Linked DNA regions of Methyloterricola oryzae. Each later gene encodes a partner of the first gene's protein in a complex. Links are inferred from orthologs where the notes say so. Each region holds a gene or a part of one and is shown on either strand. Other genes may lie near its edges.

Region 1 (15,889 bases):
CTGGTTTCGGCCAGCGCAAACATGTCTTCTTCGCCATGCTGGGCCGTGTCCTTCAGCATCTCCCGAAACTGCTTCAATACGATTTGCGAAAATGCCGCCAGCAGTTCCGCTTCGTCCGATCCCCGATTCACCCGCCAATACCTTTTGTCTTAAAGTGTTGCGCTCTTTGATGGAAGTGCACCAGATCGCCAGCGGGCTGTCAACTTGAGATAAGGAAAAACGGTAAGTGGCAGATGGATGTGGCAGCGACGGCTAGGGGTTGTTGCCGCGCCGCCATGTCAACGAAAAATCGGTGCCTTCAGCCTCTGTGGTGACCCACCAGTCGGCTACCGCCGCCAGTTCACCCGCGACGTAAACCAGGGGAGCCCGGTCACGCAACCAGGGTGGCACCGCCGTCTCCTGAAACAGCTTTTTCAGTGCATGGCTGGCTGTTCCGCGTCCTGACAGCCGGCAACGTTCGCCGCCGCGGCGGAAGCGCACCTCCACAGGACCCAATGCCCAGCGTCGCGCGTCCAGTCCCAGGCCCGGCCGCGCCGGGGTGATCCGTAATTCGCCGGCGCCCCCGGGCAGTTTCAGGCTATCGCCGGCCGTCCAGGGAAGCACGGCTGTGGAATCGAAAAAGCCCTGCGGGGGCAGCAGGTGGAGATGATTGCGGTAGCGCCGCACTTCACCTTCGCGCCAGGCCACGACCGGCATCTTGTCGGCGCCGGCTGGCAGCACTTCCTCGAGGATGCGCTCCAGCACGGCGGCTGAGGGCATGCGGAATCCTGAGGCGCGCAGCCAGCGCCTGAGCACCAGGCGTTGGTCGGCCCTGGTGAGCACGGCAAGGTTCGGCACCTTCAGGCTAAGGCCGTCCGATCCCAGTGTCGCGTGGAAGAGGTCATCCGAGAGTGCGTTCAATTGCTGCAAGGCCTCGGCGCAATGCCCGGCGCTGCGGGCGAGGGCGCGGCTGGCGCCGGGCCAGCGCTTCTGCAGCAAGGGCAGGATCTGACCGCGGATGAAGTTGCGATCGAAGCTCAGGTCGGCATTGCTTGGATCTTCGATCCAGTTCAATCCCTGCGCGCGGGCGTAGTCCAGAAGTTCCGGGCGAGAGTGATGGAGCAGGGGGCGCAACAAGGCACCGGGCGGAAACGGTGAGCGGACCGGCATGCCGGCCAGCCCTGCGAGACCAGCGCCACGCAGCAGTTGCAGGAGCAGGGTCTCGGCCTGATCGTCGCCGTGCTGGGCTGTCAGCAGGATATCACCCGCCGCCATGTGCTGGCCTATGGCCTGGTAACGGGCGTTTCTCGCCGCCTCCTCCGGGCTCTCCCCAGGCGCGGCCCGCGCATCGACATGCAGGATCAGCAAGGGGATCGAGAGTTCGCGGCAGACGCGATCGCAATGGACCGCCCAGTCATCAGCCTGGCGCTGCAAGCCGTGGTGCACATGCACGGCGTGGACGGGGGGAAAGCCCAGCGCGTCCGCACGCAGGCGCGCGCAGAGGTGCAGCAGAACATGGGAATCTAGACCGCCGCTGTAGGCGACCCAGTAGCGCGGCGGGGGCGGGCAGGCCCCGAGCGCCGCGTGCAGGCTTTGCACGTTCGGCTGCATCAGGGCCTCAGCGGCCAGTCGGCGGGTTCAGATCAGACTTCAGCTTCCTCGAACACGCCATAGCTCATGAGGCGTTCGTAGCGTTCACGCAGCAGCGTTTCGACGGTTTGCGGCTGCAGTTCATGCAGGTGCTTCTTCAGCGCCGCTTTCAGGTTGTGGGCTGTCACCGCGCGGTCACGGTGAGCGCCCCCCAAGGGCTCATCGACGATCTCGTCGATAAGCTTCAACTCCAGCAAGCGGTCCGAGGTGATGCCCATGGCCTCTGCGGCAAGCTCGGCCTTGTCGGCGCTCTTCCACAGGATGGAGGCGCAGCCTTCCGGGGAGATGACGGAATAAGTGCTGTATTCCAGCATTAACAGGCGGTCACCCACACCGATGGCCAGCGCGCCGCCGGAGCCGCCTTCGCCAATAACCGCGCACACGATGGGGATGCGCAACTTGGACATCTCGAACAGATTGCGGGCGATTGCCTCGCTCTGGCCACGCTCCTCCGCGCCGATGCCCGGATAGGCGCCCGGGGTATCGATCAGGCAGATCAGCGGCAGGCGGAAGCGCTCAGCCAGGCGCATCAGGCGCAAGGCCTTGCGGTAGCCCTCCGGGCGCGGCATACCGAAATTGCGGTAGATCTTTTCCTTGGTATCCCTGCCTTTCTGATGGCCGATCACCATCACCGGAAATTCATCCAGGCGCGCCACGCCGCCGACGATGGCGGGATCGTCGGCGAAGCCGCGGTCGCCATGCAGTTCATGGAAGTCATCGAAGATCATGTCCAGGTAGTCCAGCGTGTAGGGGCGCTGCGGATGCCTGGACAATTGCGATATCTGCCACGCGCTCAGCTTCGAGAAGATCGATTCGGTGAGCTTTCGGCTCTTCTCCTCCAGCCGGGCGATTTCCTCGGAGATGTTGATCTCGTTGTCGAAACCGACGTGCTTCAGCTCTTCGATCTTGGCTTCCAGTTCGGCGATGGACTGTTCGAAGTCAAGGAATTTGAGGTCCATTTATCGTTATTCTATGTGGGGTTGGGGTGGTTTATTTTAACACCTCCGAGAGGAAATTCTGCATGCTTTGCCAGGACCGTCGGTCGGCGATTTCCTTGTAAACTGTGCCGAAGCCGGGATCGTTGGCGCGCGGATTGGTAAAGGCGTGCAGGGTGTGGCCGTATACCTGCACCTGCCAATCGGCGCCGGCGGTGGTGAGTTCGCGTTGCAGCGCCAGCACCTGCTCCGGTGGTGCCATGGGATCATCGTGGCCATGCAGGGCCAGAACCTTAGCGAGGATGGGGCGTCCCGCGATATTCTCCGGAGGGTTGAGCAAGCCGTGAAAGCTCACCACCCCGCGGATATCGGCGCCGGTCCTGGCCAGGTCGAGTACGCACAGGCCGCCGAAGCAGAAGCCGATGGCGGCGACACGCGTGCCGTCCACTTCGGACAGAGCCCGGACGGCTTGAAGGGCCGCAAGCTGGCGGGCCTGTAGCAGGGCCCGGTCCTTCATGAAGGGTGCCATAAGCCGGCTGTTTTCCTCCGGTCCGCTGCCGACGCGGGCATCCCCGTACATGTCCAGGGCAAAACCGGCATAACCCAGCCTGGCCAAAGCTTGCGCCTTGCCGCAGGCGAACTCGTCGCGACCGCCCCAGGCATGGGAGACGAGCACGGCGGGCAAGGGCTTCGGGAGGCTGTCGTCCCAGGCCAGAAAGCCCAGCAGGCGCGTGCTGCCGTGCGCATATTCGACGCTGCGGGTTTGGATATCGGCGCTCATTTTTCTCCTCGGTAGTATGGCTAGGGCTTGAGTCGGCACCTATTCTCGGCAAGTTGCCTTGCACGCTCAAGGCTGGAAACTGCGTAGCAGGTGACGGGGCCGCGAAGCTTGTGCCATATTTAGCACTTTTTGGCGGCGCTGGCGGCGCCTTTGTCCGCGGCAATTGAACCCTTTCGCATATTCACAGGCTCCCCGCATGACCCAGACCACAGTCCTCACCGGTATCACCACCACCGGTACGCCCCACCTTGGCAATTACGTCGGCGCCATTCGTCCGGCCATCGCGGCCAGCCACGACCGCAATGTGCGGCCTTTTTATTTTCTGGCCGACTACCACGCGCTGATCAAATGTCAGGACCCCGAGCGGGTGCGTCAGTCGACCCTGGAAATCGCCGCCACCTGGCTGGCGCTGGGCCTGGACATCCGCAACGCCGTTTTCTACCGCCAGTCCGACGTTCCGGAGATCACCGAGCTGGCCTGGATGCTCAGTTGCGCCACCGCCAAGGGGCTCATGAACCGGGCCCATGCCTACAAGGCGGCGGTGCAGGCCAACGAGGACAGTGGCGAACAGGACCCGGACAAGGGCGTCACCATGGGGCTTTTCAACTATCCCATCCTGATGGCGGCGGACATTCTGTTGTTCAATGCCCATCGCGTGCCCGTCGGCAAGGACCAGGTGCAGCACATCGAGATGGCCCGGGACATCGGCGGGCGCTTCAATCACATCTACGGCGAGCACTTTGTCATCCCGGAGGCGGAGGTCAGCGAGGAAGCCGCGATTCTCTGCGGGCTGGACGGCCGCAAGATGAGCAAGAGCTACGACAATACGATTCCCTTGTTCGTGCCGGAAAAGCAACTGCGTAAGCTGGTCATGAAGATCAAGACCAACTCCCTGGAGCCCGGCCAGCCCAAGGATCCGGATAGCTGCACGCTCTACAGTATTTACAAGGCCTTCGCCACTAAGGAGGAAGTCGCGGCGGTGCGCCGCCGTTACGAGGAAGGCATCGGCTGGGGCGAAATGAAGCAATTCCTGTTCGAGTACCTGAACAACCATCTGATGGCGGCTCGCGAGCGTTACGAGGCGCTGCTGGAGGCGCCGGAAAAGATCGAGGAAGCCTTGCAGGAGGGCGCGCAGCGGGCTCGGGAATACAGTGTGCCGTTCATGCAAAAGATTCGTGCGAGCGTCGGCATCCGCAGCTTGGCGCGTTGATCTGAAGCTTTGCCCGTGCTGTTTTTGGAGCGACTTGCCGAGCAGAAGATTGCCGAGGCGTTGGAACGCGGCGAACTGGACGATCTTCCGGGCAAGGGTAAACCGATACCGCCGGAGGAGGATCTGCATTTCGTCCCGGCCGACATGCGCCTGGCTTTTCGCATCCTCAAGAATTCAGGCTACATTCCCGAAGAAGTCCAGCTCCTGCGCGATATCGATGATCTCCTGAGTCTGATCGATACCCAGGGTATCCATGGCGAACCTGAACGCAAGCGCCTGCGCTTGCTGATGGAACGGCTGGGCGCGCAGCGCGGCGGCAACCTGGCGCTGGCTGACCATTATTTCCAACGCATCTCCGAAAAACTCAAGAGCCTGGGCTGATGCATCGCCCTGGCCCCGGCGTCCCGATCGACGCCCACTTCACCTGACGGTTTCGCCGCGGGCTGCGGTCAAGCTTTTGCGCTGGGACGCGCGCGGTTGCAAGCGCAGGATGATCAGCAGCGCCAGCAGGAGCGCGTAGAGGGCCGGGTCACGTATGTCCTGCTTGACCAGCCAGAGATAGTGGAATACGGCCAGGCCCGCCGCGAGGTAAGCCAAGCGGTGCAGTTTACGCCAGCGCTGCAGCCCCAGGAGCCTGACCGTACCCCGGAAGGAAGTGGCGGCCAGAGGTGTCAGCACTAGCAGGGTGCCCAGTCCGGCGGTCAGGGCTGGTCGCCGCAGCAGGTCCTCTGTCACCGCACCCCAAGCAAAAAACTGATCGAACACCAGATACGCCAGCCCATGCAGACAGCCGTAAAGGAAGGCGCAAAGGCCGAGGCTGCGGCGGTAGCGGCCCAGCTCGTGCCATCCGCAATAATGGGCCAGGGGTGTCAAAGCGAGGGTGAAAAGCAGGAGCCGCAGGGACCAGATACCGGTGCTATGTTGAATGTCCGCGACAGGGTCCGCACCCAGAGATCGCGTGCACGCACCGGCGATGAGCCCGATCAGCGGTGTGAGACAGGCTGCCAGGAGGGCCGCATGGGCAATCCGGTCGCTGGTACGGGGGGGCTGTGACATGGATCCAGGATAGGGCCGTTGGGTGTCCCAGGCAATGACGCTCCGAATGTATCGCGCGGCAACTGCAAAGCTTACCATGCCCGCGTTCCCCGAGCCTCCGGACGACCGATTTCCACCGCGATGGCAGCCATCTGGCCTGCCGGTTCTTAAGTTTCCTTTAAGGAAACAGTCTTAAGATTGTTGGCGTCATTGTGCGTTAATGTAAGCATTGTACACTCAGACTCAATTAGACCCTTGATCTCGAGCGGAGTAGGAGTTGCCCATGTTCAACAAGATACACGCTTTGTTCGCGTTTCCTGCGTTCGATCTGGAGTTGCCCGCTTGGTCGACCGATGAGGTCAGGCTCACGTCACTCCTTCTGGCCTTCGCCTGCCTGTTTGCCATCGAAGCCAAATTTGGCCTGCGGCAGGAAGGAAACCGGGTGATCCGTCGTTCCTACCTCACCAACACCGGCCTGTTTCTGCTCAATGACACCTTGCTGTCCCTGGTGTCGGTATCGTCCCTCTTTCTGATCGCCGACCGCTTCGCCGCCTGGGGCTTGTTGGGAACGCTGGACGATTCGCCACTGAAGTGCGTGCTAGCCTTCGTGTTGCTGGACCTGGCACTGTATCTCTGGCATCGGGCATGCCATCACTTCGAGGTGCTGTGGATGCTGCACAAGGTCCACCACAGCGACCGCTGCATGAACGTGTCCACGGGCTTGCGTCTGCACCTCGGCGAGTTACTTCTGACCACGCTGCTCAAAGCACTCTTCATTGTCGTGCTCGGCGTCGATTCGGCTGTCGTGCTCGCCAACGAGGCGATCATGACCTTGTTCGTGCTCTTTCACCACAGCAATACCCGGTTTGCCGGTGAAAGCTGGCTCGGCCGGTTCATCGTGACACCCTCGATGCACCGAATCCATCATTCGACACGGCGGGACGAGCACGATCGCAACTTCGGCGCGGTGTTCTCCGGGTGGGACCGTTGGTTCGGTACCTTTGCGCATCAGGAACCGGAAAAGCTCGGCCTGAAGTTCGTGAAAGAGCAAGGTATCGTCGAACTCATGAAGTTCGGCTTCACCTGGCACTACACACCCAGTCAGCAAACGGTGCGAGCCATGATTGCCGAGGCGGCGTATTACCGGGCCGAAAAGCGTGGATTTGCCCCGGGCAGCGATTACCTGGATTGGCTGGAGGCGGAGCGGGAGATAGCGCAGGCGGGAGGCGGGTGAAGGCATACGGCCCCCAGGCCAACGCTTCGGTCGCCGATCCTTGACTCTGGGGGATTCACGGGCTTAGGCGGAAACTGATGGGAATGGTGACCCAACTGGCCACGGTCATGTCGCCCCGTTTCGCCGGCACGAAATGCCAGCCGCGTACGGCCTCGGCGGCGGCCTCGTCCAGCGCGTCGTGACCACTGGAGCGCTCCACTTCGACCGCGCCGCTGGCACCGTCCTCGCGGACCAGAACCTTCAGCAACACTTCACCTTCCCAGTGGCGTGACCTGGCGATGCGGGGATAGTCCGGATTCGGATGGTTGAGATAATCCGCGTTGACGGCGGCCGGGACGAACGGCTCGGGTGGGGGCGGGGCGACGCGTTCCTGGACGGGTTCCGGCGCTGCTATAGGGGCGCTAATCGGCGCATCCTGGAGCTTTGGCGGAGCCGTTGCGCTTTCCCGAAATCGTTTCGGCTTTGGTTTCGGTTTGACTCTGGGCTTTTTCACCAGCACTGCATCGGGTTTTGGCTGCGGGTTCCGGGAAGCCGGGACCGGCGTTTCCACCGTCGGCCTGGTTGTCTGAATGACGGGTGCCGCCAGCACGATATCGATGCTAGGCAGCGGAATCCCGTGCTTAAGCGGTTGCTCTGTGGGTCCGGACCAATACCATTGCAGGAGCAATCCGTGTCCTGCCGCGACCAGGGCGAAGGCCGCAAGCGCGCGGGCCGCACGCTGCCAGTGCTGTTCACGGGGGGCAATTCCTGACTCAAGAACGCGCAAGGATTGCACGCGGCTGGCGAGGAGATAGGGCATCATGATGCGGGGATTCCGCAAGTGTCGGCGGCATGGCGAGTAAGAGGCAGGGGAAAGGCGTTGTCAGGGAGGCCTGACTCCGCAATACGAGCGTGCACCCAAGGTCCGCATTCCGCCATCGTCAATCCGGGAAAAAATGGCTGGCGGCCGCGCGCGATCGGATTTTGCACCCCCGCGCGGCCGCCAGCCCAATTGAGGTCATGCGAGTCAAAAGCAAGCAGACCGCATGCCATTCTCATGCACTCCAGCCGTGGCGCGGCCGCGCCAATTTCCGGGCTTTGCGGCGGCCGGCTTGGGAGTGTGAAATCACACAGTGCTTCAGATGGCGGACTGAGATTGTCTCAACAGTCAATCCGCCCGGTCCTGAGGAAACGGCGCCGTAGGGTTCAAGTCTCTGGCTCCGTGCACCTAGGGTATAGGCAGCATGAGCGTCCCAGCGCACGTAGCCCGGGAGGGTAACGGTATTGGCCGCATCGCCTTGCTGGAGGATGAGAGGAAGACCTAGGTCCCCATGCTCAAGCCCTTCAGTTCGGCCTGTTGGCATGCGTGCTTGACCCAACAGATCTCGATGTGTTTCGCCGCTTTGGGCCGGCGATTACCTTCTTTGCCGTTATTGTTTAGGGTAATCCTGGCATCCGCGCTCGTCAGGTGATGCCCTCGCAGACTTTTGGCTGCGCAGGCAGTTCGTGCGCCACGCGAGCGAGCGTGGCGGTCGAATCCAGTACGTGTGTGGTCTCCTAGGGCACAGAAAAATCGCCGGCGTGCCCGGATGGCCGGGCGCACGGTTTCGAGGTGAGCGAAATGACGCATACGAGTCAGGCATATGCCTCACTGCGCTTTCCCGCGGGTCCCTTATGGGGGTTCGCAAGCTTCGTTTGGGCTCGCAAAGACTGGATCTGCGGAGTGATGCCTCTTATGGCACGACTTCTGCCTAATGGAATGTGCACCGATGGAATTGGCTGGATGCCAGTCTTCAGGGAAGGAAGGGGTGCGGCATGGCGGGGGCAAGAGGTTTGCCTCTTTCCCCCGGACAGGATCGTTGCAGGTCAGGGACAGACCAGGCGACTTCCCTCTCATCCGTCGAATTCATGTCATCAGTGCAGCAAGATGTTCTCTGGCAGCTGTTCCTCCAATGTCGCGGGGAACTGGAGTCCATGCTGACGACGCGCCTGCGCTGCCGCGACACCGCATCGGACTTGTCCCAGGAAGCCTTTCTGCGCCTCTGCCGCGCCGAGGATCTGGGGCGGGTGGGCAATCTGAGAGCCTACCTGTTCCGAACGGCTCTTAACCTGCTCAATGATCACTACCGGGCAGCCGCCGTGCGCGAGATTATCGTGCCCGAGTCTCCCGAAACGCCGCTGGAGGCCGAGGATTTCCGGACAGCGGAAATCGTCGCCTTGGCGGACGAGCAGTTGGACCGCGTGATCGCGGCCCTGGAAGAGCTTTCGCCCCAGTGCCAGCGCATTTTCTACCTCAACCGCTTCGAGGGCCGCAGGCAGAAGGACATTGCCGAAACCCTGGGCATTTCGGTTCGCACCGTGGAAGAAAACCTGCGCCGGGCCATGCTGCATTGCCTGCGCCGTCTCGACGATGCCTGAGGACGCATGTGGTTTTCGCGTTCTGCCGCGTCTTCATTGACATAGGTTGAATTCCTGCGACGATCTGGCCCATGTCCGAGGATTCCAAACATTTACTGGAGGCGGCCTGTGCCGCCGTGGTTCGCTTGCATTCAGGCGATTCCGATGCGGCGGAGCGCTTGCGCCTGCTGGCATGGCGAGAGCAAAGCGCTGCCCACGCGGAAGCTTGGCGACGGGCAGAATCCCTCTGGCGAGGCATCGAGCCGCTGCGGGGCCGCAGCATCCCCGGTTCCGCGCCGCTGCCGCAGGAGCTAACCGCTGTTCGAGGATTTCCGCGTCGGAAGTTCTTTCCGGCGCGCGGCTTAATGGCTACCTGCTGCATGATGCTCATCTTGCTGAGCGTCTGGTTCTTCCCCCCAAGCTACTGGCGCGCGGATTTTGTCACCGGCAAAGGCGAGCAACAAACCATCAGCCTGGCCGACGGTTCCCGGGTCATCCTCAACACCGACAGTGCGTTCGCCCTGCATTTTGACAGCCGTACACGCGGGGTCGAACTTCTCCAGGGCGAGGCCTTTTTCATCGTCGCCAAGGACAGCGCGCGACCCTTCGTGGTGAGTGCGGGGCAAGGGAGCGTGACGGCCGTGGGCACGGAGTTCGGCGTGCGCCGCGACGACGAATACACGCATGTGGAACTGGTGGAAGGACTGGTTCGGGTGCGGGATGGCCGCCGCGAGGAACTGCTGAAGCCCGGGCAGGCGCTGGTCTACGGGAACGGCGGACTACGTATGCTGCCTGCTTCCAGGCCCGACCTGCTTTCCACCTGGAGGGATGGGTATCTGGTCTTCGATGGTACGCCGCTGGAGGACGCGGTGGCCCAGATCAACCGCTACCGGCCTGGGCGCATCCTGCTCATGAACGAACAATTGCGCAAGCGTCAGGTCAGCGGCCTGTTCCGTCTCGACGCGCTGAATGGTGCGGTTGATACCATCGCCGCCGCATTGCCCGCGCAGCAGTCGCGTCTTACCTCGTACTGGGTGGTTTTGCGCTAAGCATCGGCAGGCTTCCGCCTGCGTCCTGTTCCCGCTTGGGCTCGCCCGGCAACCTTCCTCAATTTGTCGTTCATTTCCAACAGATGTGGTTTTTCAGGACCTGTCCGTCTTTAAGGACAACGGCTCTCCGCGCGCCGCCCCTAGTCCCAGAACAACAAAAAGGAACGCCATGTCTCGCCATTCCCAGAATTCTCGTTCGACATTTCGGCGCGGCGCCGTGGCCGCCGCGGTTTGCGCCCAGGTTTTGGGCCCCCTCTATTGCGAGCAGGCGCTCGCCGAAAGCAAGATCGCCTTCGACATTCCGGTCCAGCCGCTGAACCAGGCGCTGGTCGCCTTCGGCAAGCAGAGCGGGCGCCAGGTGCTCTACCGCACCGAGATGTCGGCCGATCTGCGCAGCCAGCCCGTGAAGGGGCGCTACACGGTCGGTGAGGCCGCGGAACTGCTGCTGGGCGGAGCGCCCCTCAAGGCGGTTGTTACCGACAATGGCGCCATTACGCTCGAGCGTCGGCCTACTCCAGCAAAGCCCGCGCCCACCGGGGAGGTGTCCGGCGCGGCGACGCTGCAAAAGGTGACCGTGACTGCTAAGCCGGAGATACCTCTGGACAGCCCTTATAACACCTCCTATACGCGATCCGACGCCACGACCGCTACCAAGATGGATACGCCGGTGATGGAAACGCCATACTCAGTGGCGGTGCTGACCCAGCAGGTGTTGCGGGATCAGCAGGTGATCCGGGTGGAGGATGCCATCCAGAACGTTGCCGGCGTGCAGAGCAGTTGGACCAATGGCGGGAGCAGCGACGTCTTCATCATGCGCGGTTTCCAGAACACCAACCTCTACCGTGATGGGTTTCTGTTGCCGTCCGTGCTAGGAGGCGGTTCGACCAAGCAGCAAACCGCCAATATCGAACGCATTGAGGTGCTTAAAGGCCCGGGTTCGATCCTGTTCGGGCGCAACGAGCCCGGGGGTGTCATCAACATGGTGACCAAGCGGCCGCTGGCAACGCCCTATTATTCATTGCAACAGCAGTTCGGTTCCTTCGATTTATACCGAACCACAGCGGATGCAACGGGCCCGATAACAAAGGACGACAGCTTGCTGTATAGGGTCAACCTGTCGTATGAGGGCGCCAACTCTTTCAGGGACTTTGTGAAAACCGATACGGTGTTTCTGGCTCCGAGCTTGACCTGGAATTTGTCACCGCAGACTCAGTTCAATGTGGACATCCAGTACCAGCATTTCGATGACACAAACGACTCGGGAATTCCGCCCATCGGCAACCGCCCCGCGCCGGTACCCATCAACCGCCAGACTGGGGAGCCGCTCAACAACAAGAACAAGGGCGATCGCACCTATTTCGGATTCAATTGGTCCCACACATTCAACGACGACTGGAAGCTCACCCACCGGTTCGGAACAGAATTCCTTGATCAATATTCAGATTTCACCTTCTTTTTCACCCCGGCAACGCTGGACGGGAATTTGGTGAATTTGAATAGCGACTTCTCCAATGGCGGCAGTCGTGGCTTCAACAATGCCGTGACCCACCAGCAGCAGTACTACACCACCCTGAACCTTACGGGCAAGTTCGACACCGGTCCCGTCAGTCATCAAATGTTCTGGGGTTTCGATTACTTCATGTTTGATAACCAGGATGCCACCGGATGCTGTGCGGCCTATCCCATCGGGGGCACGTTCAATGTCTTCCGCCCGGTTTACCAGAGTTCACTGCCATTCATACCCCAGGTCCCCACATCAGACTACTCTCAGGAATGGTATGGTTTGTACTTCCAGGATCAAATCAAGCTGCCATTCAACATTTATGGCAATGTGGGAGTTCGTTATGACAATGCTTCCAGCCGGAACAATGCTAACGGCGTCTATTCCGACGACGATCACGTCAGCCCCCGCGGCGGCTTGCTTTGGAGGCCGGTCCAGTGGTTGTCCCTCTATGGCAGCTACAGCGAAAACTTTGGTCCTTCCAACAGCCTGTTCAATTTTCCCGGTCAGACGTTGCTGCCGCCGCAATTGGCCAATCAGTGGGAACTGGGCACCAAGACCGAGTTCTTCGATGGCAGGCTCACCGCCAGTTTCGCTTACTTCGATCTGACCAAAACCAATGTGCCGGTGCCTGATCCGGTCATCCCGAATCTGCAGCGTACCGTTGGCGAGCAGGAGAGCCGCGGCTATGAGATCGAAGTGGCGGGGCAGATCCTGCCGGGGTGGAGCGTGATCGGCGCCTACACCAACCTGGCCTATGCCAACATCAACAAGGATGTGGGTTTCGATGGAGGTCCCGGCAACACGGGCAACCGCATGTTCAATGCGCCGCGCAATTTCGGCAGCCTGTGGAGCACCTACGAGTTTCAGACAGGGGATCTGCAGGGCTTGCGTTTCGGTGGCGGCATCAGGGCCGCGAGCCAGGCCCAAGGCACCAACGAAAACACCTTCCAATTGCCCGGCTATGTCACGTTCAACCTGATGGCCGCCTATTCCATGAAGGTGGCCGGCTCCCGCCTCACCCTGCAACTGAATGCCGACAATCTGCTGGACCATACCTACTACCGGGGCACCAACACCGGACAAATGATCGGGGTGGCGCCACCGCGCACGTTCCTTGGGTCGGTCCGCGTCGAGTTCTGAGCTTAGCTTCCGGCTCCCGCACCAGTTGCGGGAGCCTCTTTCCGATGAGCCACGACGTCGGCTGTGTCATATCACACACCTTGGGCGTCGGGCGCACGCTAAGTTATTGATGGTTTGAACTGGTCATCCTGGCGCAAGTCTTGCTGCAAGCTTGTCTGCCTGTCAGGAGACCCATCATTGGCTTCAAACAGGTCGCCCTCCCCCAAAAACGCAGAACCGACCGCATGTCCGACCGCCGCAAAAGCTTCCTGCACTCGCTGTTCCGGCAGCATGCGGGAGAGATCAGCGCATTCCTGCGCGGGCGTTGGCATAACGAAGCGGACGTGGCCGATATCGTCCAGGAATCCTGTCTCAGTCTATCGGAGTACCAAGAGCGGGAGACGGTCAGCAATCCCCGGGCATTTCTGTTCCAGACGGCGGCGAACCTGCTGGTAGATCAGCACCGGCGGCGGGCGACGCAGGAACGTTACCTCGAACCCGACCTGGGACCGGAATCCGTGGCGGGAGAAACGGCCTCACCGGAAAACCGCTGGGAGGCCCAGGAAGCCCTCGAGCATTTCTGCGAATTGCTGGAGCAACTGCCCGAAGTGCGCCGCCATGCCTTTGTCCTGTTCCGCATCGAGGGTCTCTCGCATCGTGAAATTGCCGCGCGTCTCGGTATCTCGGTGCGCAGTTCGGAATGCCATGTGATGCAAGCCATGCAGTTCCTCGCGCGCGCCTTGGGACCGCTGGATCCCTGAATGCTGTGTGGCCGCCCTTGGCGGCTGAGGGCTCGGCAAACGTCTCACCCGTATGCGGGTACACTATGACCCTCCCGAAATGTCCGAGCTGTCCGTGAAACATCCCGAATCTTCCGACAAACTGCGCGATGCCGCCGTGAACTGGCTGGTGCGCCTGAATTCAAAGGAATGTCCTGAGTCCGAGCGAACTGCTTTCGAGCGATGGCTGAATGCCGATGAGGCCAACCGCCGCGCCTATACGGAAGTCGAAGCCCATTGGCGCTGGATGGATGCTTTCAGGTTGCGCAGTTTCAGGGCCAGGGACGAAGCCTTGAGTTACCGGCCGCCACGTCGCGCAGCAGGTCGCATCGCGGAGTTGGCCCTCGCCGCGTCAGTGCTGGCTGCCATCGGATTGACCGCCCTGACGCCGGCCGGTTGGTATGGGGTTGGAGCCACCTATCAGACGGCGAGGGGAGGGCACGAGAGCGTGATCCTGGGCGACGGTTCCACCCTGGAACTGAACACCAACACCATCGCCAAGGTCCGCATCAATCGCTGGCGGCGGTCGGTGGAACTGCTGCGGGGCGAGGCCTATTTCAAGGTCATCCACGATGAGCAGCGGCCCTTTGTGGTGAAGGCGGGCAATGGCGAAGTGCGCGATCTTGGAACCGCGTTCAATGTCTACGCGCGTCCCGAGCGCGTGGAGGTCACCGTGGACGACGGCAGCGTGCGGGTGGAAGCCCATGGCAGCCGTGTCTTGGTGGCAGGCCAACGCCTGGCCTACGGTCGGCGCGGCGAATTTCTTGCGCTGGAAAAAGAAGGCGACGAGGACCAGCCCACCGCCTGGCGGCAAGGCCAGATCGTTTTCCGTGACCGTCCCTTGAGCGAGGTTCTACAAGAGATCAGCCGCTACCACGACACGCGTGTGCGCCTGGCGGACGAGGGGATGGGCAGCCTGCATGTCAGCGGCATTTTCCGAACCGATGATCTCAATAGCACGGTCGATACCATTGCCAAGACCTTGAATCTGCACGCGCATCGCTTATCGCAAGATAGCATCGTGCTGGAGAATGACACGAAACGCTGAAAAGCTCAGTTCCTCTGTTGGCGGTTCTAGATAGGCCGCACGTCTACCCTCATGAACGATCAAGATGGAGCCTGTTCATGAGACATCCCTTCAAACTGGTGGCTGCCGCCCTACGGAGCGCGTCCCCCCTCATTTCCAACGCCGCCGAAAGCCACCACGAATTTCACATTCCCGCGTAGTCCCTGGCCGGTGCATTGCAACAGTTGGCCAAGCAGGCCGGGAGTTCTTTTAAGCACCCGGCGGCAATACCGGTTTGTGAAAAGCCCGGGTAAGGGCGCTTAGGTCTTCGCTTCCCGGAGCTTGTGTTTTTTGGCCGCGGCATGATCCGCGCCAGCCTCTTGATGATGGCGGTTACGCGGGGGCGGACTTCTTCAGGTTCGTGCCTGTGCGGCATCTGGCGCATGGAAATCAGTCATATGCCGGAGCTAGATCGCTGGGGGCCGGGCCTGTGGGCGCATGAGGGATTTTGCCTTCTCAAACGTCTTATGGAATGAGGGCGGCTGATCTGCCGGGGATGCCTGGTGGGCGTCGGTATCTGGCTGCCTCCGTCCTCGTTTGAAACCGGGCTGGATTATGCCGGCGCCCGCGAACCGATGGAATTTACCGATGACACGTCATTTCTGGGTACTGCTGCACCGCTACGCCGGGCTGGCCATGGCGCTCTTTCTGGTACTGGTGGGACTCACCGGCAGTCTTCTGGCTTTTCTCTCCGAACTGGAGCACATCGTCACGCCGCAGTTTTATGCCGCATCAAGTGACGCCCCGCGGCTGGCCCCGGCCAGTCTCGCGGAGCGCGCCGCTGCCCTCGCGCCCGAGGCACAGGTGACTGCGCTGTGGATGGGGCAGCATGATGTGGTGAACGTGGCCCTGGAGCCGCGGGAGGATCCGGCTACTGGTAAACCATACGATCTGGATTACGACCAGATGATGCTGGATCCCTGGACTGGCGCGGAACTAGGCCGGCGCAGTTGGGGCGCCATTTCGCAAGGCTTGGTCAACCTCATGCCCTTCATTTACAAGCTGCATTACTCGCTGGCGCTGGATGAGCCCGGCATCTGGATCCTGGGCATCGTGGCCCTGATCTGGACCCTGGACAGCTTTGTCGGTTTTTATCTCACCCTGCCAGCGACCGCAAAATCAAACCAACCGACACGTCATCGCACGTTCTGGCAGCGCTGGCAGCCGAGCTG
Region 2 (16,082 bases), on another replicon or contig:
CGCTAGCCGGCGAGGTGCATCCCTATTTCAGCCAGAACCCGGAGTGGCTGGGCGCCCGCTCCACCCTGCAGCGCTGGTTCTTTGATCCCGTGGTGAACGCGGAAGGCGTGCACCGTGGCTTGGGCATCATCTTCACCCATGACCACTTTGGCCCCTCCACCCATCAGCAGGCGGGCCTCTACGGCACAGTGCTGGTGGAGCCGGCGGGTTCCACCTGGGTGCATAACGAAACCGGCGAGACTCTTTACAACGGCACCCGTACCGATGGTGGTCCAACCAGTTGGCAGGCGGCCATTCTTACCGGCGACATCGACCGCGATGGCCAGGACGACAGCTACCGCGAGTTCTATCTGGAATACAGCGATTTCCAGCCGGCCTACCTGGCGGGCACCTATGTGGGCCGCAAGCAGGATGGAAGCCTGGGACCGGTGCCGACGGCAAACACCTACGAGAAGGCCATCAATCCGCCGCATGTGGGCGATGTGGCCGCGACCGACCCGCTCAACATCGTGACCTACGATTCCAAGTGCCCGGATGGCTCGCCGCGTCCCTGCCCGGAAGGTATTTCCGCTGCTGACCCCGGCACCATGGTGGTGAATTACCGCAACGAGCCTTTGGCCCTGCGTATCTACGATCCGAACAAGATCGGGCCGGACGGCAAGCCGGGCGCCCAGGCCGATGGTCTGGCGGGCGACTTGGCCTATGCTCTGCAGAGCCGCACTGACCGCAAGGTCGCCACGATGAACGCGCAGCCGAAGAAGGGCCTCAACGATGGCGTAAGCGGCACCCGCTTCCCGGCTCCGCTGCATGCGCGTCCCGCTGCGATCCAGGCGGGCGACCCGTTCACCCCCATGCTGCGGACCTACTACGGCGACCGCGTGCGTGTGAAGATTCAGGCGGGTGGCGACGAGGAAATGCATAACGCCAGCATCCACGGCATGAAGTGGCTGCAGGGCGGTTCCGGCTATGGCTTCGATCCGGTCTCCGGCTGGCGCAACAGCCAGCAGGCAGCTATTTCGGAGCAGTTCAGCTTTGCCGCGCCGACCCTGCCGCTGCTCGGAAAGAACCTGGAAGTGGAGCGCCGCTCCGACTACCTGTACAGCATCGATGCCAGCGCGGAAGGTTATTGGAACGGCACCTGGGGTCTGATGCGCACCTATGGAAACGGCGCGCGCAACGACCTGTTCCAGATGCCCAACAACCCGCAGACCGCTGGCCCGCTAGCCATTACCAACAAGACGGAGTTCAGTGGCGTGTGCCCGGTGACGGCGCCCTCGCGCAACTATGACGTCAGCGTGGTGTTGGCCAACGATGTGCTTAACAACGCAGTGGGCGCCACCATCCCGGAGTCCAGTCCGGGCAGCGGTACGCTCAACCCCAACGGCGGCACCCTGGTCTACAACCCGCGCAGTTCCGCGCATAAGGGCGGCGTGCTGCACGACCCCACGGCCATGCTCTACGTGCAGACCGGCGATCTGGAACTGAAGCCGGGCGTAACGGCGCTGACCCAGCCGGGTTGCTTCAACGCCAACGGCAAGTTCGCCGCTACTCTGATGGGCTGCCCGGCATCCGCCATGAAGCTCAAGGACACGGCGCCGGTGGAGCCGATCGTGATGCGAGCTGCGGCGGGAGATTGCGTCAACGTCACCCTGCGTAACCGCATCGGCCAGGCCAATGCGCCGGACCTGAACGGCTACAAGCACTGGTACCGTATTGTGCCTCGGGAAGTCACCAGCAGCGGTGTGACCACCTTCAACGCCAATCTGGTCCGCCCTTCCTCAACGGTGGGTCTGCATGCCGCCCTGGTGGCCTATGACCTGACCAACTCGGACGGTTCCGTGGTAGGCGTCAATGGCGCCAACAAGACCCTGGCGAATCCGTTGGACGATCCGGCCACGGTGGCGGACGACCGCATCGAGCGCTACAAATGGTATGCGGGTGATCTCAGTCTGCAGCCGGTGGCCGCGGGCCAGTACAAGCTGATGGCCACCCCGGTGGAGTTCGGCGGCATCAACCTGATGCCCACGGACAAGATGGAGCAGGGCCAGAAGTCCCTGGTGGGAGCCCTGGTCATCGAGCCTCAGGGTTCGGTGTGGGCAGAGAACGAAACGGTGCGCGACCGCCAGAGCACGGACCCGAACGCCCAGCGCAGCACCCGCGCTTCGGTGACGGTGACCCGTAGCAATGGCACCAAGTTCAAGGACTTCGTCTCCGTCTTCCAGAAGGGCCTGACCCAGCGTTACAAGGACGGCTCACCGGTGGAGGACACCAAGGTGGAGCACATCGTTACCGAGGACTCCCAGGACTCCGGTCAAATGGCCATCAACTACGGTTCCGAGCCCATGTGGTTCCGTTTTGATCTGCCTCCGACGGCGCCGTTCATCGGGGGTGACCCGACCCATGTGGGGGGCGTCGCCCTGGGTGATGTGCCGGATGCCCATACCGCGTATAGCAACCAGCGCGGTGGCTCGGCCGATCCGGTCACCCCGGTGTTCAAGGTGAGGGCAGGTCAGGAGTTCCGCATGCACGTGCTGAATCCGGCGGGTACTGCGCGTCCCACGGTGTTCAACCTGCATGGTCACGACTGGCAGCGGGCGCCCTACATGTGCCCGGGTTCCAGCCATCTGGGTATCGCCGGTAACTGCAAGCCCAGCGGGTTCTTCCCGACCGTGGCGGGCTTCGAGGTGGGCTCGCGTGCCATCGGTGAAAACCCGCTAGGCAACTACCTGGGCGGTCAGGACTCCGTCCTGCCCGGATCGCATTTCGATATCCGGGTTCCCAAGGCAGGCGGCCAGGGCGGGGTCACCGGCGACTACTTGTTCCGCGACCAGCAGGGCAACGGCAACCTTGGCGGCCTGTGGGGTATCGTCCGGGTGGAGTAAATCCAGAAAGGATGCGGCGGCGCCGTGCCGCCGCACTCCGCTGAATGCGGCGTTCAAAAAAGGGGGCTTCAAGCCCCCTTTTTCATTCAGGGCCATCCTACGGGACGGCTCTTTCCTTTCATCGTTCCGTCAGCGCGTGAGTCCAGGATCGGTTTCTCGGTAGGCACTAAGGGGGGATGCGGAGGCTGTGCTGCCGGTTCCTATCTGCGCTGTCGGGTTCGAAGCTTCGCTCCGTGCGGTCACAGGCGCCTTCTGTCAGGTTTTGCCATCGACACCGCAGTTCCGGAGTCACTCGGCTGGAAGCTGCGCGGGTGACAGCGGGATACGCGTCGCGGCGTGTCACAGAACTGGTGACGCGCTCGGGGTGGGTGTCCAGTCGAACTGACACGGGCCTGGCGCGTTATCCACGCCGCGGCGCACGGGCCATGTGTCAATCAGGTCGTTCGATCCGACAGCGGTTTTTTGCGGGCGGCCGCAGTGGAGCAAGATGCCTGGCTTGCTGGATCTTTTTCCCGACGCTCGGCAGGTGCATTCGTCAGGACTGATCCAAGGGGCGTGAATCGCGGCTAGCGGTTCGCGCGCTGTGGCGGGGTGGGGTAGTCGAGCAGTTCAGCGTGCGGGATCGGGGGAGGCTCCAATCAGCTGATGCAAGTGCGGGCGCTGGGAACTCCTGCCCGGAGGTGGAGTTCCCGGCAGTGGTAGATCAGGCCGCCAAGGTCGTGCGGCGGCGGCCCAGGACACCCAGGGCGGCGATGGCAGAGGCCATCAGGTACGCCGCGGGCGGCAGCGGAACGGGTGCCGGCAGCGCCGCCACTTCGGCGGTGCCTTCGATCCGGATATTGTCCAGGCCGACGGCGGAGTTGAAGGCCTGGCTATTGGAGTCGATGACCTGTTCGTTGTCCTCGAACAGGCTGAAGGTCAGACGATAAAGGGCATTGATCTCGAGTGTCAGGGGAATGGACGTGTGACCATCGAATTGAGAAAGGTCGTTGATGCCCAGTTCCCGGCTGAAAACCGTGGTGATCGGGCCGTTGTTGACCGGGTTGGCGCGAATTCGCTGCAGGGTCACGGTGAACTGGTCGGGCAACACATCGCCATCGGCCAGATCGTTGGTGACGCCGTCAAAGGCATAATCAAAGCTCAGGTTCAGGCTCAGATCGATTACGTCACGGTCCTGAACCGCACCGGGAGTTCTGAAGTGCTGAATAATGCTGTGCGTGCCGGATTGATTGTCGCCGCCGATGGCGCCGCCGACGTCGCCCAGCACGAGAAACCGACCCGTGGTGAAGAAGCCATCGTAAGTATTCCGTTCGTCAACGAGTGGACTTGAATCAGCATTGATGGCGGTTGCAACGCCTCGCTGGTTCACCGTGCCACTGTTGGTGACCCAACCGAGCAGGGGGTCTCCCACGTTCGTGACATCCGTCGCAAAACCTGAGTTGTTCAGCCGATTGCCCACGTCCAGTGTGTCAGCAAAGCTTGGACCCGCATCAAGCAGCGCAGCCGAGACCACCAATCCGATAGCAGTAAGAGATTTCTTCATCGTCACGTTTCTCCTCACGTTTAAGTGCGCCACCGGTTTCCGGCGGACGCGGCACATCAATTTCCACAAATAGAAATGCAAAAATGTTGCCGTGTCGGAAAAACGTTGTGATATCAGATTGGTAGCTGGTACTCCAGATTTGCTGCTGTTCGCTGTGTAAAGTATTTTGATGTAGGAAAGCTCTTATTCCTGAGCTTTTCTAGAACGGGGGGTGTGGCTTATAGGACTAAGATTTTGCAGGATACTTTAGAATAATCAGTTATATGTGGTTATTTTCCGTTACGAGCGCCGGGTTGGCCTGGTTCGATTGCGAGGGAATGACGCGGTAGTCAGGCCTGTCACAGTTTTGATGCACTAAGTATTACTACGGTTGTATTTGGACTCCAGTCGCTCGTTTTGCGGGTAAGGTGAGAAGAGTCCTTATTCCTGAGGTACGTGATTTGTAGGGCGTTCTTCGATCCACGGAGCAATTGCGGTGCCCGGATGTCCGGAAATCTTGGACTTTACAGCCCGATTCCCAGGACATTCGCGCGAACCGTTCACGCGGCCAACGCGGCGCGGCGGCGGCCGAGCAGGGTCATGGCGGCCACTGCCGAGGCGAACAGATAGGCTGCGGGGGGCAGGGGTACCACGCTGGCCGTACCCTGTACGCGCACGTTGTCCAGGCCTACGGCGGAATTGAAGGCCTGAAGGGATACGCCAGCGACTTCCTCATCATCCTCGAACAGGCTGAAGGTCAGGCGATATTTGAACCCGGGCAGCAGGGACAGGGTCTGTTCGAAGTGTCCAGCGAGCTGTCCAAGATTGGAAACCCCGAGTTCTTCGCTGAGCAGGGTGACGACGGGGTCGCTCTGGCTGGGCCGAATGCGCTGCAGGGTCACGATGAACTGGTCGGCCGGGGTTGTAGGAAGGGCGTCGGGGTCGGCGAGGCCGTCGAAGGCATAGTCGAAGCTCAGGCTCAGGTTCAAGGACTCAACTCCCTTGCCGCCCAAGACGGCCGGAGTGCGGAAATCCTGGATGATGCTGGAGGGACCGAAACCGTTATCGCCGCCAATCTTGCCGGAGGGATCGCCCAGGACCAGAAAATTGCCCGTGGTGAAACTGTTGTCGAAGGTTTCGCCCTCGTCCTCCCCGGGCAGGTTGTCGCGGTCGATGGTGTAGTTGGCAGGGCGCAGGACGGCGCTGCCGCTGGTGATGATCCAGTTGTCCAGCGGATCGCCGGTGCTGAAGATGTCCGTTCCGAACCCGGCATTGTTTAACCGGTTGCTCACGTTGACCGTATCCGCCTGGGCTCCCAGGCTGGCGCTTAGTAAAGCCGCGATGGTGGCCAGTAATCTGAATTTGCTCATGGTCTGCTCTCCACATAGGCCCCGAGGGGACTGTCGAATACCAAGAAAACTTTTGTCTGTGGTTGGAAAGCAATCCGTGTGCCTGATAGTAATGTAAAGACTTTCAAGGTCTTATAAAGCTAAGATAAATTGTCGTAAAAGCGGCTGACAGCAAAGTTCGTATTTGATGCCTTCGGTTGCCCGGCGGCTGGATGAGACACGCTGGGGCTTTGGCCTGCCGTCTCGCGCGGGTCAATTCCAGTCTCTGTGATATCCTTTCCGGTCCGCATCCCTTATTTCGGTCCATGCAACTCCCCCCGTTTCAGTCCGCCAAAGTCCTGGTCGCCGGCGATCTCATGCTGGATCGCTACTGGCATGGCCCGGCCGCACGCATCTCCCCGGAGGCGCCGGTGCCGGTGGTTCGGGTCAGCGGTTCCGACGAGCGTCTGGGCGGGGCGGGCAATGTTGCGCTGAACCTGGCGGCCCTGGGGGTGGGGGTATGCCTGCTCGGTTACTGCGGCGCGGACGAGGCGGGTGATGCGGTCGCGCGGCTGGCGGCGGCTGCCGGCGTGGAGTGCCGGCTGTTGAGGCAACCTAGGCTGCCGACGATCACCAAGCTGCGCGTTATCAGTCGTCAGCAGCAGCTGATACGCTTGGATTTCGAAGAATCCTTCCGGGAGGTGGACCCGGCGCCCTTGGTCGGGGAGTTGCGGGCCCGCCTCGCCGGCGTGCAGGTGGTGGTGCTCTCCGACTATGGCAAGGGCACGCTCAGTGAGGTCGCGGCCCTGATCGAGGCCTGCCGCGCTGCGGATCGCCCGGTGCTGGTGGATCCTAAAGGCGCGGATTTTTCCAGGTACCGCCACGCGACTCTCTTGACACCCAATTTATCCGAGTTCGAGGCTATAGTCGGGGCCTGCGCCGATCAGGGGCAGATTGAGGAAAAGGGACGCCGATTGATGGAGGACCTGTGCCTGGAGGCGCTCCTGATTACCCGCGGGGAGCACGGGATGAGCCTGCTGCGCTCGGAGGCGCCCGCCCTGCACCTGCCGGCCCATGCCCGCGAGGTGTTCGATGTTACCGGCGCGGGCGATACGGTGATCTCCGTGCTGGCCGCCGGCCTGGCGGCGGGCGCCGCCCTGCCGGATGCCGTGGCGCTGGCCAACCTGGCGGCCGGGGTGGTAGTGGGCAAGCTTGGCACCGCGGCGGTGAGCGTGGAAGAACTGGAATACGCGGTGAGCGGGACCAAGGCCCACCGACGCGGTGCCGTGGATATGGAGTCCCTGCTCCGGCTACGCGACCTGGCTCGCCGTGAGGGCGAGAGAATCGTGCTGACCAACGGCTGTTTCGACATCCTGCATCCAGGCCACATCCATTATCTGCAGCAGGCCAGGGCGCTCGGCGATCGACTGGTGGTCCTGGTCAACGACGATGCCTCGGTCAGGCGGTTGAAAGGGCAGGGCAGGCCCATCAATCCATTGTCGCACCGCATGGCCATGCTGGCGGCGCTGGAATGCGTGGACTGGGTGGTGCCGTTTGCCGAGGATACCCCGCGCGAAGCCATTTGCCGCATTTTGCCCGACATCCTGGTAAAAGGCGGCGACTACCGCAGCATTGAGGCTATCGCCGGTCATGACTGCGTGCAGGCTCATGGCGGCGAAGTCCGGCTGCTGGATTTCGTCGAGGGCCATTCCACCACGCAATTGATCGAAAGCATTCGGAACACCTGAGCGATATATGAGCGAACTGGCCCGATTCAGCGACCGCAGCGTGGACGCGGTGAAGCTTCCTCCCTATTCGGTACAGGCCGAGCAATCGGTGCTGGGCGGCCTGATGCTGGACAACGCCACCTGGGACACGGTGGCGGACCGGGTCGGCGAGGAGGATTTCTACCGGCGGGATCATCAGTTGATCTTTCGCGCCATTAAGCAATTGGCGGACAAGCAGTCGCCTTTCGACGTCGTGACCTTGTCCGAGACGCTGGAGCAGGCAGGGCAACTGGAGGAGGCCGGCGGAATGGCCTATCTGGGCAGCATCGCCCGCGACACGCCCAGCGCGGCCAATATCGCCGCCTATGCCGATATCGTGCGCGAGCGCTCGGTGCTGCGGCAGCTCATCCATGTGGGCGTGGAGATCGCCGATTCCGCCTATCACCCCGATGGCAGCGAGCTGGCCCATTTGCTGGAGGCCGCCGAGCAGCGGGTCTTCCGCATCGCCGATCAGCGGCGCAAGGGCGGCAGCGGCTTCAAGCCCATACGCGCCCTGCTGGCCACGGCCGTGGACCGTATCGAGGAGTTGTTCCACAAGGAAGGCCACATCACCGGCATGAGCACCGGTTTTGCCGATTTCGACGAGATGACCTCGGGGCTGCAAGCCTCCGACCTGATCATCGTGGCCGGGCGTCCATCCATGGGCAAGACCACCTTCGCCATGAACCTGGCGGAGAACGTGGCCATCAAGGAAAAGTTGCCGGTGGCGGTGTTCAGCATGGAAATGCCTGGCGAGCAGCTGGCCATGCGCATGATGTCGTCCCTGGGGCGCATCGACCAGCACCGAGTGCGCACCGGCAAGCTGGAGGACGATGAATGGCCGCGCATGACCTCGGCCATCAATATCCTGGCGGAAACCCAGATGTTCATCGACGATACGCCGGCGCTCTCGCCCACGGAAGTGCGCGCCCGCTGCCGACGCCTGGCGCGCGAGCACGGCCAGTTGGGCCTGGTGGTGCTGGATTATCTCCAGCTCATGCAATCCGGCAGCAGTGCCGAGAATCGCGTCAACGAGGTGTCCGAAATTTCAAGGTCCTTGAAGGCCTTGGCCAAGGAACTGAACGTGCCGGTGATCGCTCTGTCCCAGCTCAACCGCAATTTGGAGCAGCGGCCCAACAAGCGGCCGGTGCCCTCGGACCTGCGCGAGTCCGGCGCCATCGAGCAGGACGCCGATCTGATCATCTTCATCTACCGCGACGAGGTCTATAACCCCGACAGCGCCGACAAAGGCACGGCGGAGATCATCATCGCCAAGCAACGTAACGGTCCCATCGGTACCTGCCGTTTGACCTTCCTGGGCCAGTACACCCGCTTCGAGAACTTCATTTCCGACCCTTATGGGGATGATGGGTATTGATCGGTATTGGCCGGCTTGTCAGGCGCACTGCGCGTACCCGACTGACACCCACCCTGGTGGGAGCGGCCTCCAGTCCGCGATCATCGGGAGTTGTGGCCTGAACTTCGTTTACCAGTGGTTCGTGTCGCTGCGCGACGATTATTTTGAATCGGGTTCCCGCACCCGAGGGCGGGTCCCTTTCTTTTGTTCAGCCAAAAGAAAGGGACGAAAGAAAAGGCTGCCCGGTTGCCGCTTTTTTCCTCGCTTCTCGCTTGCCCGGCGGGGTCGGCGAAAGGGCGATCCATCGCCCTTCGCCGCCGCACCGCGTCCGTGCGGTGCCCCTTCGGGCTTTTCCTTGGGCACGCTGCGAGGCTCGGCGCGGCAAACGGGTCCCGCAGCGCGCTTGGAGCTTTGCCGAACCACTACATGGTTTATCGGATCGGGAAGGGCCGCGCGTTATCGGAGTGCTCTCTGATGCCACGTATAGCCCTGGGCCTAGAGTACGACGGCGCCGAGTTTGCCGGCTGGCAGTGGCAGCGCGACCGGCGCACGGTGCAGGCTTGCGTGGAAGCGGCGGTGGCGCGCGTGGCCGACGAAAATGTGGACGTGGTTTGCGCCGGGCGCACCGACGCGGGGGTGCATGCCCTGGAGCAGGTCGTGCATTTCGACACCTCGGCGATTCGCGCGACGCGTTCCTGGCTGTTGGGGGTCAACACCCAGCTTCCCGACGATGTCCGCGTCACCTGGGTGCGCGAGGTGGAGCCAGGCTTCCATGCCCGCACCAGCGCCATCGCCCGCTACTACCGCTATGTCATCCTCAACCGGCCCATGCGCTCGGCCCTGCGGCGGCGGCAGGTCACCTGGGTGTACCAGGCGTTGGACGCGGAAGCCATGCATGCCGCGGCGCAGTATCTGGTTGGCGAGCACGATTTCTCCTCCTTTCGCGCCCAGGGCTGCCAGTCCAACAGTCCGCGCCGCATCATGCATTTCATCCGTGTCCACCGTGAAGCCGAGCGGGTGTTTGTCGAGCTTTCCGCCAATGCCTTTCTGCACCATATGGTGCGCAACATCGTTGGCGTGCTGTTGGAGGTGGGGGCCGGCAAGCGCGAACCGGGTTGGGCCAAAGAGGTGCTTGAGGCGCGCGACCGCAACCTCGCTGGTGTCACCGCGCCGGCCGACGGGCTCTATCTCGGCGGCGTGTTCTACCCGCCAGAATTCGGGATGCCCAAGGACCCGATCTTTGATCTGCTGCCAACCGATGCCCGCCGCTTCATGCCAGGGCAGGCAGGCGCCGGAGGATAGGCCGACGCTGGTGCGATTCCGTCAAACTGGTTACCATCTGTAAAACTTGTTTCCTGGAAACAGTCTTTTTAGCAGACGCGGACCAATCACCGCGCGGTTTCGTTTGATCGACGGGTTTGGGATCCGACCATGAAGCGCATCATGTATGTCAGCACGGCGACGGCTCCCATGTCGGGGAATGAGGTCGAGGAGATCGGCCGGGTCTCGAGCCGTAACAACCTCAAGGTCGGCATAACCGGAGTGCTCTTCTCCGCGCACGAGTTTTTCTTTCAGATCCTGGAAGGCGACGCTCACCAAGTGGACCGGCTGTTGGAGCGCATCCGCCGCGACCGTCGGCATCGTGATGTGCTGGTTCTCAAGGCGGAGTTGGACGTTACCGAGCGGCTGTTCTCCAAGTGGTCGATGCGCATGATCCGCCTGGATTCGTCCAGCGATTTCATCCTGCAGGCGCTGCGGACCATGTTGGAGAACATCACCGAGTCCTATCGCATCATCGAACGCTACACCCAGCCCAGCGTGCTGAAACTGCTGACCGAGGGCGTCAATCCTCTTGGGGTGCCGGTGCACAAGGCGGAGCAGATTGTGCTGTTCGGGGACATCGTGGCTTTCTCCTATCTGTCTGAGCGGTTTCCCATCGAGGAAGTCGCGGACCTGGTGAGCCAGTTCCTCGAAGTCTGTTCCCGGCGGGTGGTGGAGAACGGCGGGGAAGTGACCAAGTACGTCGGCGACTGCGTGATGGCCCATTTCAACGGCGACAACGCCGACGGCGCGCTCGAGGCTTGCCTGGGCACCCTGAGCGATATCAAGAACATGCGCGAGGGTGCGGACAGCTGTCGCCTGATGCGATTTCTTTACAGCGGTTTCGGCCTGACCAAAGGCTCCGTCATCGAGGGCAACATTGGTTCGTCCATCAAACTCGATTACACAGTGCTGGGGGACACGGTCAATCTGGCCGCGCGGCTGGAGGGACTGACCCGTAACATCGGCCGGGCCATCGCCTTGACTCGCGCCGTGTGCGATGCCTGCACGCAGACCTGGCAGTTCGTGCCGGTGGGCGATTTTCATCTGAAAGGTCAGAGTCAGTCCTGCCCGGTGTATTCCCTTGCCGACGAGATCGTCGGCGAGATGCGTACCCATGACCAACTGGTAGACGATATGCTGTTGCTCGGTCAGGCCTGCCGCTTCGGTCCCGTTTCCCAATCGATGTAGGCACCCGCCATGCAAGTAAGCCTGCGTATGCCGGCTGTCCTCAGGTAGAATACCGATCCTCCGGCTCGGATCAGCGCGCTTTTCTTTCAGTTTAAACGTATCGTTGAATGCGAACTCGCGTTAAAATTTGCGGCTTTACGAGGGCTACTGACGCGCTGGCGGCCGTTCAACTGGGCGCCGACGCGATCGGCCTGGTTTTCTATGCGCCCAGTCCGAGGGCCGTCAGCATCGAGCAGGCGCAGGACGTGGTGGCCGCATTGCTGCCATTCGTGACCGTCGTCGGCTTGTTCGTGGACGAAGCGCCGCAGACCGTGAGGTCGGTGCTCCAGGCAGTGCGCATCGACTGCCTGCAGTTTCACGGCGATGAAGCCCCGGACTATTGCGCTGGCTTCGGAAAGCCCTATATCAAGGCGGTGCGCATGGGCGCGGCGACGGACCTGTGCGACGTGGCGGGCCGCTATGCGAGTGCCGACGCCCTGCTGTTGGATGTGGACGACCCCGCGGCGAAGGGCGGCACCGGTCATGGTTTCGACTGGAACAGGATTACGCCCGGGTGCCCTTTGCCGCTGATCCTGGCGGGGGGGTTGCATCCCGGCAATGCCCGGGCCGCGCTGGCGCAGGTGCGTCCCTACGCGCTGGATGTGAGCAGCGGCGTGGAAGCGGCGAAGGGTGTCAAGGACCCGGACAAGATGGCAGCGTTTCTGAAAGAGGTATACCAATTTGACCATGCAGACCGATAACTCCCAGGGGCCCTACAACCTGCCCGACGCCCGCGGCCACTTCGGCCCTTACGGCGGCGTGTTCGTGGCGGAAACGCTGATGCTGCCCATCCACGAGCTGACCGAGGCCTACTACCGCTACATGAAGGATCCGGACTTCGTGGCGGAGCTGGATTATGACCTGAAGCATTATGTCGGCCGACCGAGCCCGGTCTATCATGCCGAGCGCTTGAGCCGCGAGATGGGCGGCGCGCAGATATTCCTCAAGCGCGAAGACCTGAATCACACCGGAGCCCACAAGGTGAACAACACCGTCGGCCAGGCGCTTCTGGCCAAGCGCATGGGCAAGCGCCGCATCATCGCCGAGACCGGCGCCGGCCAGCACGGCGTGGCCACCGCCACGGTGGCGGCGCGCCTGGGGCTGGAATGCGTGGTGTACATGGGGGCGGTGGACGTGGCCCGGCAGGCGCCCAACGTGCTGCGCATGAAGCTGCTGGGAGCCACCGTGGTGCCGGTGGAGTCCGGCTCCAAGACCTTGAAGGACGCCTTGAACGAGGCCATGCGCGACTGGGTCACCAATGTGGACGACACCTTCTACATCATCGGCACGGTGGCTGGCCCGCACCCCTATCCGGCTATGGTGCGCGATTTCCAGGCCATCATCGGGCGTGAATCCAAGGAGCAGATGCAGGCCATGACCGGCCGCCTGCCCGATGCCCTGATCGCTTGCGTGGGTGGCGGTTCCAACGCCATCGGCTTGTTCTACCCCTATATCGATGACCGCGAAGTGGCCATGTACGGCGTGGAAGCCGCCGGCGACGGCATCGAGACCGGCCGCCACTCGGCGCCCCTGAGCGCCGGCCGCCCCGGCGTGCTGCACGGCAACCGCACCTATCTGATGGAGGATGAGGACGGCGAGATCATCGAGACCCACTCCATTTCCGCGGGCCTGGATTACCCCGGCGTGGGTCCGGAACATGCCTGGCTGAAGGATTCCGGCCGCGCTCAGTACGTGAGCATCACCGACAGCGAGGCGATGGAAGGTTTCCATGCCCTGACCCGGCTGGAGGGCATCATCCCGGCGCTGGAGTCCAGCCACGCCATCGCCTACGCCATGAAACTGGCGCCGACCCTGAAGCCGGACCAGCAGGTCCTGGTGAACCTCTCGGGCCGCGGCGACAAAGACATCAACACCATTGCCGCGCGCGAAGGAATTTCTCTGTGAGCCGATTGTCCGCTACCCTGCAAGCCCTGAAAGACCAAGGACGCAAGGGCCTGATTCCCTTTATCACGGCGGGCGACCCGGTGCCGGAGTTCACCGTGGGCGCCATGCATGCCCTGGTGGAGGCGGGCGCCGACATCATCGAACTGGGAGTGCCGTTTTCCGATCCCATGGCCGATGGCCCCGTGATCCAGAAAGCAAGCGAGCGTGCCTTGGAACATAAGGTCAGCCTGCGCAAGGTACTGGCCATGGTGAAGGAGTTCCGCCAGAAGGACAGCGCGACGCCAGTGGTCCTCATGGGGTACCTCAATCCGGTGGAGTGCATGGGCTATCGCGCCTTCGTCGAAGGCGCCTGCGCGGCGGGCGTGGACGGCGTCCTGACCGTGGACATGCCGCCCGAGGAATCGTCGGAGCTTCTGGCCCTGATGGCCGAGGCGGGCCTGGACCCCATTTTCCTGCTGGCGCCCAACAGCACCCCGGAGCGTATCCGCCAGATGGGCGAACTGGGACGGGGTTACCTGTATTATGTCTCCCTGAAGGGCGTGACCGGCGCTTCTCACCTCGACCTGGGCGACGTGGAGCGCAAGCTCACGGAAATCCGCTCCCTCACCGATCTCCCGGTGGGCGTCGGCTTCGGGGTTAAGAATCCGGAGACCGCCGCCGCCATTTCGCGACTGGGTGACGCGGTGGTGGTGGGTAGTGCCCTGGTGGGCAGGATCGAGGCGGCGGGCGCCGATACCGCCCTGGCCCTGCGCGAGATGACAGACCTGGTTCGCGGCATGCGCGCCGCGATGGACGCCTGACGAGGTAGACCCGTGAGCAGCTGGTTCAACAAACTGGTCACATCCAAGATACGCACCGAGGCCTCATCCAAGAGCGCGGTGCCCGAAGGCCTTTGGTGCAAATGCACGGCCTGCAACGCCATCCTCTACAAGGTGGAGTTGGAGCGCAATCTGGATGTCTGCCCCAAGTGCGGCCATCACATGCGCATTCACGGGCGCAAGCGCCTGCTCTCGTTTCTGGACCAAGGGACCTTCGAGGAAGTGGGCGCTGGGCTCAGCCCCATCGACCCGCTGAAGTTCAAGGACAGTAAGAAGTACAAGGACCGCCTGACCCAGGCACAGAAGTCCACGGGCGAGAAGGATGCCATGGTAGTCGGACGCGGCAGCCTGAAGGGGCGCCCGCTGGTGGCCGCGGCCTTCAACTTCGAGTTCATGGGCGGCTCCATGGGCTCGGTGGTGGGCGAGCGCTTCGTGCGTGGCGCCGACATTTGCCTGGACGAGCGCCTGCCTTTTGTCTGCTTCTCGGCCAGCGGCGGCGCCCGCATGCAGGAATCCCTCATGTCCCTGTTTCAGATGGCCAAGACCAGCGCGGTGCTGGCGGCCATGGCGGACGAGGGACTGCCCTTCATATCGGTCATGACAGATCCCACCATGGGCGGGGTTTCTGCCAGCCTGGCCATGCTGGGCGATGTGAATATCGCCGAGCCGGGCGCCCTGATCGGTTTCGCCGGTCCCCGCGTGATCGAGCAGACGGTCCGCGAAAAACTGCCCGAGGGTTTTCAGCGCAGCGAGTTCCTGCTGGAGCACGGCGCCGTCGACATGATCGTCGACCGCCGCGAGATGCGCGACAGGGTTGCGAGCCTGCTGGACATCTTCATGCACGGTGACGGTCTGCGGCGTCAGGCCCTGAACGGCGCCGCCGAGAAAAACACGAAAGCGAACGGCAAAGCCTGAATTAATGCGTTTTTCCACGCTGGACGACTGGCTGGTCTGGCAGGAATCGTTGCATCCCAAGGCTATCGATCTGGGCCTGGCGCGGGTGCGTCAGGTATTCCAGCGCCTGGATTTGCCGAAGCTGCCTTTTACCCTCACGGTGGGGGGCACCAACGGCAAGGGTTCCTGCGTGGCCTTGTTGAATGCCATTTTGCGGGCCGAGGGCTATCGAGTCGGCACCTATACCTCGCCGCACCTGTTGCGCTATAACGAACGTATCCGTATCGACGGCGTGAGTGCCGATGATGACGTCCTATGCGCGGCCTTCCAGCGCATCGATCAGGCGCGGGGTGATACCAGCCTGAGTTTTTTCGAATTCGGTACCCTAGCGGCCCTGGACATCTTTTCCAAGGCCGGCCTGGATGTGCAAATTCTGGAAGTGGGACTGGGCGGACGGTTGGATGCCGTGAACCTGTTGGATGCCGATGGCGCGCTCATCGCCAGCATCGACATCGATCATCAGGACTGGTTGGGAGACACGCGGGCCGCCATTGCCCTGGAGAAAGTAGGCATATTCCGTGCCGGTCGGCCTGCGATCGTGGGCGATCCGCAGCCGCCGGCCGAACTGCTGGCGCATGCCGAAGCTGCCGGGATCGCCTTGGCCTGCCAAGGCCGCGACTTTCACTTCACAGTGGAGGGCGCCTGCTGGTCCTGGCAGGGCGCGGGATGGCGCCTTAATGATCTGCCACGACCCGCGGTCAAGGGCGATCATCAATTGCTCAACGCCAGCGCGGTGCTGCAGTTGCTGGCGGCGGTGGCGCCGCGTTTACCGGTGAGCGAGACGGCGGTGCGCCGCGGCCTTACCGAGGTCAGCCTGCCCGGGCGCTTTCAGTACCTGGGCGGTACGGTCCCGGTGCTGTTGGACGTCGCGCACAATTCGCAGTCGGTCAGGATTCTGGCGGACTATCTGGCCCGCGAGTTTCCCGGCCGTGTTGTGCGGGCGGTGTTCGCCATCATGCGCGACAAGGATATCGATGCCGTGATCGCACATATCCGGCCC

What was found.
Region 2: the proteins of accA (region 1) and accD are in contact, whole or in part, in a solved structure (PDB 8UXZ), measured with the Escherichia coli proteins. The link is inferred for Methyloterricola oryzae from one-to-one orthologs.

What each region holds. Positions count from the first base shown.
Region 1 is NZ_JYNS01000002.1:147,586-163,474, forward strand. Bases 606-3,383 are described here. They hold accA (acetyl-CoA carboxylase carboxyl transferase subunit alpha), read right to left. Parts: upstream 2,589-3,383; coding sequence 1,623-2,588; downstream 606-1,622. Other genes in these bases: tilS (tRNA lysidine(34) synthetase TilS), read right to left, coding at 606-1,590; EK23_RS04535 (dienelactone hydrolase family protein), read right to left, coding at 2,620-3,345. Outside these bases: EK23_RS04520 (hypothetical protein), read right to left, coding at 1-131; more of tilS, read right to left, coding at 253-605; EK23_RS04540 (tryptophan--tRNA ligase), read left to right, coding at 3,542-4,555; EK23_RS04545 (DnaJ family domain-containing protein), read left to right, coding at 4,571-4,936; protein-methionine-sulfoxide reductase heme-binding subunit MsrQ, read right to left, coding at 4,976-5,611; EK23_RS04555 (sterol desaturase family protein), read left to right, coding at 5,874-6,824; EK23_RS04560 (energy transducer TonB), read right to left, coding at 6,880-7,626; EK23_RS04565 (RNA polymerase sigma factor), read left to right, coding at 8,712-9,221; EK23_RS04570 (FecR family protein), read left to right, coding at 9,293-10,249; EK23_RS04575 (TonB-dependent siderophore receptor), read left to right, coding at 10,419-12,893; EK23_RS04580 (RNA polymerase sigma factor), read left to right, coding at 13,118-13,633; EK23_RS04585 (FecR family protein), read left to right, coding at 13,728-14,699; EK23_RS04590 (PepSY-associated TM helix domain-containing protein), read left to right, coding at 15,306-15,889. UniProt on the Escherichia coli protein: Component of the acetyl coenzyme A carboxylase (ACC) complex. First, biotin carboxylase catalyzes the carboxylation of biotin on its carrier protein (BCCP) and then the CO(2) group is transferred by the carboxyltransferase to acetyl-CoA to form malonyl-CoA.
Region 2 is NZ_JYNS01000004.1:164,655-180,736, reverse strand. Bases 13,112-16,082 are described here. They hold accD (acetyl-CoA carboxylase, carboxyltransferase subunit beta), read left to right. Parts: upstream 13,112-14,122; coding sequence 14,123-15,043; downstream 15,044-16,082. Other genes in these bases: folC (bifunctional tetrahydrofolate synthase/dihydrofolate synthase), read left to right, coding at 15,048-16,082; trpA (tryptophan synthase subunit alpha), read left to right, coding at 13,307-14,110; trpB (tryptophan synthase subunit beta), read left to right, coding at 13,112-13,310. Also shown: EK23_RS08190 (cupredoxin domain-containing protein), read left to right, coding at 1-2,882; EK23_RS08185 (hypothetical protein), read right to left, coding at 3,586-4,425; EK23_RS08180 (hypothetical protein), read right to left, coding at 4,965-5,774; bifunctional D-glycero-beta-D-manno-heptose-7-phosphate kinase/D-glycero-beta-D-manno-heptose 1-phosphate adenylyltransferase HldE, read left to right, coding at 6,059-7,480; dnaB (replicative DNA helicase), read left to right, coding at 7,488-8,876; tRNA pseudouridine(38-40) synthase TruA, read left to right, coding at 9,330-10,157; EK23_RS08160 (BLUF domain-containing protein), read left to right, coding at 10,287-11,366; EK23_RS08155 (phosphoribosylanthranilate isomerase), read left to right, coding at 11,474-12,106; more of trpB, read left to right, coding at 12,093-13,111.